3 regions of the Pantoea sp. X-Soil-TKNS-1279 genome follow, and region 2 is predicted to be linked to each of the others. Evidence: riboswitches for the same ligand, from Rfam matches in the RefSeq annotation. Region 2 holds a riboswitch; each other region holds the start of a gene.
What was found. A riboswitch is a leader RNA that binds a small molecule or an ion and turns the genes downstream of it on or off. The one in region 2 is predicted to bind thiamine pyrophosphate.
Positions count from the first base shown of each region.

Region 1 (2,262 bases), 2.1 Mb from region 2:
GTCAGCCGATTGGCACAGGCCCCTACAGCGTGGTGCGCAACCAGCAAAGCCAACTTAAAATTGCCGCTTTTGATGACTACTTCGGCTACCGCGCGCTGATTGATGATGTCTCAATCTGGGTATTGCCGGAAATCAGCGACGAACTGGTGTATGCCGGAGTGAAGTTGCAGGGCGAAACCGCCGATGAAAAATCGGAGGAGAGCCGCCTGGAAGAGGGTTGCTATTTTCTGCTGTATGACCAACGTTCAGAGCAAGGACGCGATGCCCATTTCCGCCGCTGGGTCAGCTATCTGTTTAACCCTATCGCCCTGCTGAACAACGCCGGGGTAGGGTATCAACGCTACTGGTTCCCGGCCTATGGCTTGATTCCTCGCTGGCACCACCGCCGCGACTTAACCCCAGTCAGCAAACCACAGCATCTCACCCAACTGACCATCAGCTGGTACAGCCATCATGTTGAGCATGAAGGGATCGCCAATGCGCTGCGCCCACTGCTGGCGCAGCAGGGCGTAGAGTTAATCACCCGTGAACTGAGTTACGAAGCATGGTTTAACGGTGAAGGCGAAAGCGATATCTGGCTCGGCAGTGTCAACTTCACCCTGCCACTGGATTACTCGCTGTTCGCCCAATTGTATGAGCTGCCGCTGATGCAGCAATGCATCCCAATAGACTGGCAAAGCGCGGCTGAACGCTGGCGCGAAAAAACGCTACCGCTGGCGGAATGGAGTAAGCAACTGGTGGACAGTGACTACCTGCATCCGCTGTTTCATCACTGGTTGCTGCTGGAAGGCCAGCGCAGTATGCGTGGTGTGCGCATGAATACCCTTGGCTGGTTTGACTTTAAATCCGCCTGGTTTGCCCCGCCGGAGCTGTGAACCTTTCGCCCTGAGCCGGAAATGACTAGAATGAGCCGTTCTCAACGGGGTGCCCTGCATTACAGGGGCTGAGAGAGACCCGTCGAACCTGATCCGGTTAATACCGGCGTAGGGATTTGAGATGCCTCACTGCTCAGATCCTTTGCGACTCAACCTTATCTTCTCCTCAAGGAGCGCAAAGTGTTTAAAAAAATTCTGCCCGTGCTGCTGCTGATTTCTGCCCCGGCGCTGGCTGCCAAACCGGTACTGACCGTCTACACCTACGATTCATTCTCTGCCGATTGGGGACCCGGTCCGGCAGTAAAAAAAGCCTTTGAAGCCCAGTGCGGCTGTGAGCTGAAATATGTCGCGCTCGAAGATGGCGTGTCGCTGCTCAATCGTGTCCGGATGGAAGGCAAAAACAGCAAAGCGGATATCGTGCTGGGCCTCGATAACAATCTGGTGCAGGCGGCAGAAAAAACCGGCCTGTTTGCCAAAAGCCAGGTGGATACCGGCGCACTCCAGCTGCCAGATGGCTGGCACAACGACACCTTTATCCCGTTCGACTATGGCTACTTCGCCTTTGTCTATGACAAAAACAAATTGAAGAACCCGCCCAAAAGTCTGAAAGAGTTGGTGGAAAGTCCTGAAAAATGGCGCGTGATCTATGAAGATCCACGTACCAGCACCCCCGGACTTGGCCTGCTGCTGTGGATGCAAAAGGTGTATGGCGACAAAGCACCGGAAGCCTGGCAAAAACTGGCGCAAAAAACCGTCACCGTCACCAAAGGCTGGAGTGAAGCTTATGGCCTGTTCCTGAAAGGTGAAGGCGATCTGGTGCTGAGTTACACCACCTCCCCGGCTTATCACATCATTGAAGAGAAGAAAGAAAACTACGCGGCAGCGCCGTTCAGCGAAGGCCATTACATGCAGGTTGAAGTGGCGGCACAGCTCGCCAGCAGCAAACAACCAAAACTGGCACAGCAATTTATGCAGTTTATGGTATCCCCGGCCTTCCAGCAGACCATCCCGACCGGCAACTGGATGTATCCGGTCATTAAAAGCGATCTGCCTGCCGGTTATCAGACGCTAAACGTACCGCAAACGGCGTTGCAATATAGCCCGACTGAGGTTGCCGACCATCGCGCCGACTGGATAAGTGCATGGCAACGCGCCGTCAGCCGTTAATTCCCGGCTGGCTGCTGCCCGGCAGTTTCACCGCGCTCTTGTTATGCGCGGTGGCGCTGCTGGCGTTTGGCGCGCTGCTGATGTCAGCCCCCATCGGTGACTGGCGTGGCCTGCTCACCGATGACTATCTGCATCACGTACTGGCTTTCTCCTTCTGGCAGGCGTTACTGTCGGCGCTGTTCTCAGTCATCCCCGCGATCCCGCTGGCACGCGCCCTGTA
Region 1 covers NZ_AP035948.1:804,302-806,563, reverse strand. Annotated here, with positions in the region: gene sgrR (HTH-type transcriptional regulator SgrR) at 1-875, shown strand, start outside; TPP riboswitch at 911-1,008, shown strand; gene thiB (thiamine ABC transporter substrate binding subunit) at 1,056-2,042, shown strand; gene thiP (thiamine/thiamine pyrophosphate ABC transporter permease ThiP) at 2,018-2,262, shown strand, end outside.
Region 1: another riboswitch for thiamine pyrophosphate. It lies ahead of thiB (thiamine ABC transporter substrate binding subunit); the one in region 2 lies ahead of thiM (hydroxyethylthiazole kinase).

Region 2 (2,262 bases):
AGTATTGACGCGTGGCGCGGTAAAACGCTGACGTCCGTTGCGGGTGATAAGCCAATCCGGGCTCTCCGCATCACTCAGATGTCCTCCCTTCATCAGTACCGCTTCACACCCGAGATCCAGCAATGCATCCCCCTGCATCAGCATCGTCTTCTCATCCTCCGCCACACTGCCGCCAAGCAGCGCCGCGGCTTCTGGCAAATTCGGCGTAATCAACGATACCTGTGGTAACAACAACTCACGCAGACTGGCGATGGCATTCGGTGATAACAACGCATCGCCACTTTTGGCAATCATAACGGTGTCCAGCACCACGAACGGCAGGCTGGCACGCTTCAGCTTGTCAGCGACAATTTCCACCACCGCCGTTTCCGCCAGCATGCCAATTTTTGCCGTGTCGATACGCACATCATCGAGCACCGAATCCAGCTGCGCTCCGACAAAATCTGGTTCGATACGATAGACCGACTGCACACCACGGGTATTCTGCGCCACCAGCGCGGTAATGACGCTGGTGCCATAGGCACCCAGCGCGGAGAAGGCTTTGAGATCGGCCTGAATTCCAGCACCACCGCTGGGGTCAGTACCGGCAATAGTCAATGCGTTAATACGTTTCATGGCGTCACCTCCAGTGTCCACAGCGCATCCAAAAAGGCAGCAACAAAGCTGCCCGGACCCTGGACCTGACGTGCCGCCCGTTCACCGGCCAGTGACATGACCCGACAAGCTGCCGCCACATGTTGCAGACGTTCACCCGGCAGGCTGGCAAAAGCCGCCACCACTGCCGACAGCGCACAACCTGTCCCCACTACGCGTGTCATCAGTGGGCTGCCGCCCGGGATGGCAAAGGTATGCTGACCATCGGTGACGTAATCCACTTCGCCGGTTACCGCCACGATGCTGCAGTAATCATTCGCCAACTGTTGAGCAGCGCTGAGTGCGGCGTCAGCCTGATGCAAGCTGTCCACGCCACGCCCGCCCGCCGCCTGGTTCGCCAGGGCAAGGATTTCCGAGGCGTTGCCACGGATGGCTGCCGGTTGCTGGGTCAATAGCTGCTGACAAAATTCGGTGCGAAAGGTTAACGCGCCCACCGCGACCGGGTCGAGCGTCCAGGGCGTGCCGGCACGGTTTGCCGCCTCTACCGCAGCCTGCATGGCGATGCTGCGATCGCGCGTCAACGTGCCCACGTTGATGAGCAGAGCATCGGCATAACCGCTGAACTGTGCGGCCTCATCAGCGTCGATCACCATGGCAGGTGAGGCACGCAGTGCCAACAGGACATTAGCGGTAAAGGTCTGTACCACATCATTGGTCATGCAATGTACCAGCGAAGCATGTTGATGCAGTAACTGAAGCGAGTGCGCGAGTTGCGCGGAGGAAAGAAGGTCAGGTTGTTTCATAAAGCTCCCAACCGGCGATCAAGAAGGCGAATGCGGTCAGGCATCTGACTTCCCTACGCTGGCATTATCCAGATCAGGTGGTACGGGTATTTCTCAGCCTTCACAAGGAAGGGCACCCCGAGTCATTTATATGACTGGCAGATTAGGGGAAGTTGCCTGCTGACGCAAGCCTGTCCTGTTAACGAGCAACTCCGTACGCTGCGTCGGAACGCTTTAGCACATTCAGTAGCAGCGCGATGGAACGCAAATACACGTTCTGCATAGAGCCATTGCTAATAAAATGGCCTTCGGGATAATTTCCACAACCATTGCAGCATAGATTTTCTGACTTCCCTCCACCTGTCAGGAGTTATCAACCGGTGCTCAGCAGCCATAAAAAACCCCGCAGAACGGGGTTAGTCAGTTATTTTCTTCCTGAAAATCACTTCCGCTGATATTGATTCAAGTACTGCTTAACTTTCTCAGTACCATTACCTACGTTAGCAACAGCGGTACGCAATTGTGTCGCACTCACTTCCAGGGTGTTCGTCCAATACTCAACCTCCCAGGTTTCAGTAAGACTAATAAAGCGTTTGTCTTCCGGTTGTTTTCTCTTTAAATCATCAGCCATTTCGCAGCTCCTGAGGTTAATCCTGAAAACATGACTATCGCTTCTTAAGAAGAGTAACTCGTTAGCTTAACCGAAGGATGTTAGCCGTCCGGTGATTGCCATACAGCCCCACTTAAGGCCAGGAGCCAGCACAGCGCTGGCTTCCGGAAAAAATCCTAGACAATATGGCTGACGATATCAAGGTATAGCAACTATACCAAAGAACAACAGAGCAAACTTTTTTGCTGCATCTAAAGGCTGAATGTTGTTCCCGGT
Region 2 covers NZ_AP035948.1:2,876,608-2,878,869, forward strand. Annotated here, with positions in the region: gene thiD (bifunctional hydroxymethylpyrimidine kinase/phosphomethylpyrimidine kinase) at 1-615, opposite strand, end outside; gene thiM (hydroxyethylthiazole kinase) at 612-1,397, opposite strand; TPP riboswitch at 1,431-1,527, opposite strand; gene AC6I8N_RS13480 (DUF3606 domain-containing protein) at 1,819-2,007, opposite strand.

Region 3 (2,262 bases), on a different replicon from region 2:
ATCAGCGGAGCCAGCAGGAAGCCGTGGCGGTACATCCCGTTAAGGTAAAATGTCCCGTTTTGATAGTGGATTTCCGGCAGATTTGCCGGATACGCCGGACGCAAACCGCTGGCGCTTTCGACAATACGCGCTTCGGCCAACGCCGGGTGGATGGCCCAGGCCGCGCTCAGCAACTCCATCATGGCGCGGGCGCTGATCGGGCTGGCATCATGGCTTTCGACCATAGTTGCACCGAGCATAAAATGGCCGCCGCGACGCGGCACCAGATAGCAGGGAAAGCGCGGATGCAGCAGACGAATCGGGCGTGAGAAGCGCACCTCATCGCTGTGTAAAATCAACATCTCGCCCCGCACCGCCCGCAGGCCTGGCAACGCTGTTGCCGCATGGATGCCCCGGCAGTCAATCACCTGCCCCGACGGCTTCCCGTGGTGAAAAGCCACCCCACGTTGCTGCAACTTTTCACGCATTTCATTCAGTGCCAGGCGAGGATCGAGATGCCCCTCCTGCGCAAAAAACAGACCACGGGCAAAGCGCCCGGCGAGGGCTGGCTCCACGTCTGCCGGATCAATCCATTGATGTTGTTCGGTCATGCGGGCAAAGCGGTTCAGTTCCTGGCTGTCGCGTGGTGGTGCCACCACCAGCGTGCCCTGATGTTCAACGCAACTGACGCGTTGCTGCCACCAGGTTGCGGAGTGCTGCCCCAGCTCGATGACGGCCCGTGGTGCGCTTTCTGCTTCACACCAGGGTGCGAGCATACCCCCGGCAAACCAGGAGGCGGGCTGACGCGTGTCATCGCTAATCACTTCAAGCTGTTCACCGCGTTCGGCAAGTAAGGTCGCCACACACAGACCCGCAACACCGCCACCGAGTACAGACCAGCGGCTCATAGCGGGTATTCCGTAATACAAAGGGGAGAATTCACATCGGCCTCTCAGTTTTCGCACTGAGACCCGGGATACAGGAGGAGGGAAATGACACGCGCAACGGAAAAACGTCCCGATGTCAGACAGCCGAGATGACAGGCTGTCAGTCTTCCTACGCCAGTATCAACTGGGTCAGGTTCAAAGGGTCGCTAAGCCGCGCAGTGCGCTTTTAGCCTCTCAGTCTCTTGAGCGAGACTCCCCCGACGCGTCTATTTGTATTGCAGCCGCCAGGCTACGTCAAGTGTAAGCCCGGCAACAAAGCCTAACCTTTAAAAATTCCCTGTTTCAGGTTCATCCATTTTTCTCCATGATTTGCGCGTATTCTCGTCCCCTCATCCTGAAATCCGGCAGGTAAATTATGTGTGCTGATTCAATCATTTCAGCCATTCTGGTGTGTGTATTCGGCGTGATTATTCTGTGGGTGGTGTTCTGCCCCTGAGCCGTCAGGCAAAATAAGAGTAGCGATGCCAGGTGAGCAGCGGAATTTTGCTGTCACTGAACGACTGACCGCTGCCCGGCTGTTGCAACAGGGCGAGGCACAGATCGATCTCCTGACGAATATCATGGCCGAGCACCAAATCCAGGGTGCCGTTCTCCAGCAGCAGTCGGCTCGCTTCACTCAATTCATGGCCGATAAATATCACCTGATCCTGTACGCCAAAATCGGTTAACGCGCGCGCCACCCCTTCGTTACCGCCTGCGGTGTTGTAGATCCCTGCCAACGGGTTCCCCCGCTCCAGCCATTTTTTTACGCTGAGATACGCGGTTTCCGCTTCGTCGTTAATGTTGACGCGATCACGAATGGTTAACCAGGGGAATGCCTCGCGCAACACGCGGCGAAAGCCAATCTCACGCTCCTCCTGGGTACGATAGGTCGAACTACAAATCAGCAGAATATTGCCCGATTGCTGTGCGGGCAGCATACGGCCCATAAACCAGCCCGCAGTGGCTCCGGCAGCGACCTGATCAATACCCACATAGGCGCTGCGCCGCGAATTGGGCAGATCGCTGGTCAGACAAATGACCGGGACTCCATCATCAATCGCCGCTTTAACCGCACGATTTATTTTTACCTCATCGCGACACACCAGGATGATGCCGCTACTGGTGGCGGCTCGCCGGGTAATCAGTTGGCTGAAGCGTTCGACATTGAATTGCACGTTCGGCACGCTATCGAGGCTGAAATGGAGCTGGGGATAATCACTGATAGCAGCGCGTACCTGTTGCTCCACCTGATGGAGAAAACTGGAACCGGATTCGCAAATAATCGCAATGCGCGTTCTGTTAACACTCGGGTTGCCGGTATCTGCGTTCAATCCCAGCCGCTGCATCGCGTCTG
Region 3 covers NZ_AP035949.1:526,858-529,119, forward strand. Annotated here, with positions in the region: gene AC6I8N_RS22580 (FAD-dependent oxidoreductase) at 1-887, opposite strand, end outside; TPP riboswitch at 1,016-1,135, opposite strand; gene AC6I8N_RS22585 (LacI family DNA-binding transcriptional regulator) at 1,367-2,262, opposite strand, start outside.
Region 3: another riboswitch for thiamine pyrophosphate. It lies ahead of AC6I8N_RS22580 (FAD-dependent oxidoreductase); the one in region 2 lies ahead of thiM (hydroxyethylthiazole kinase).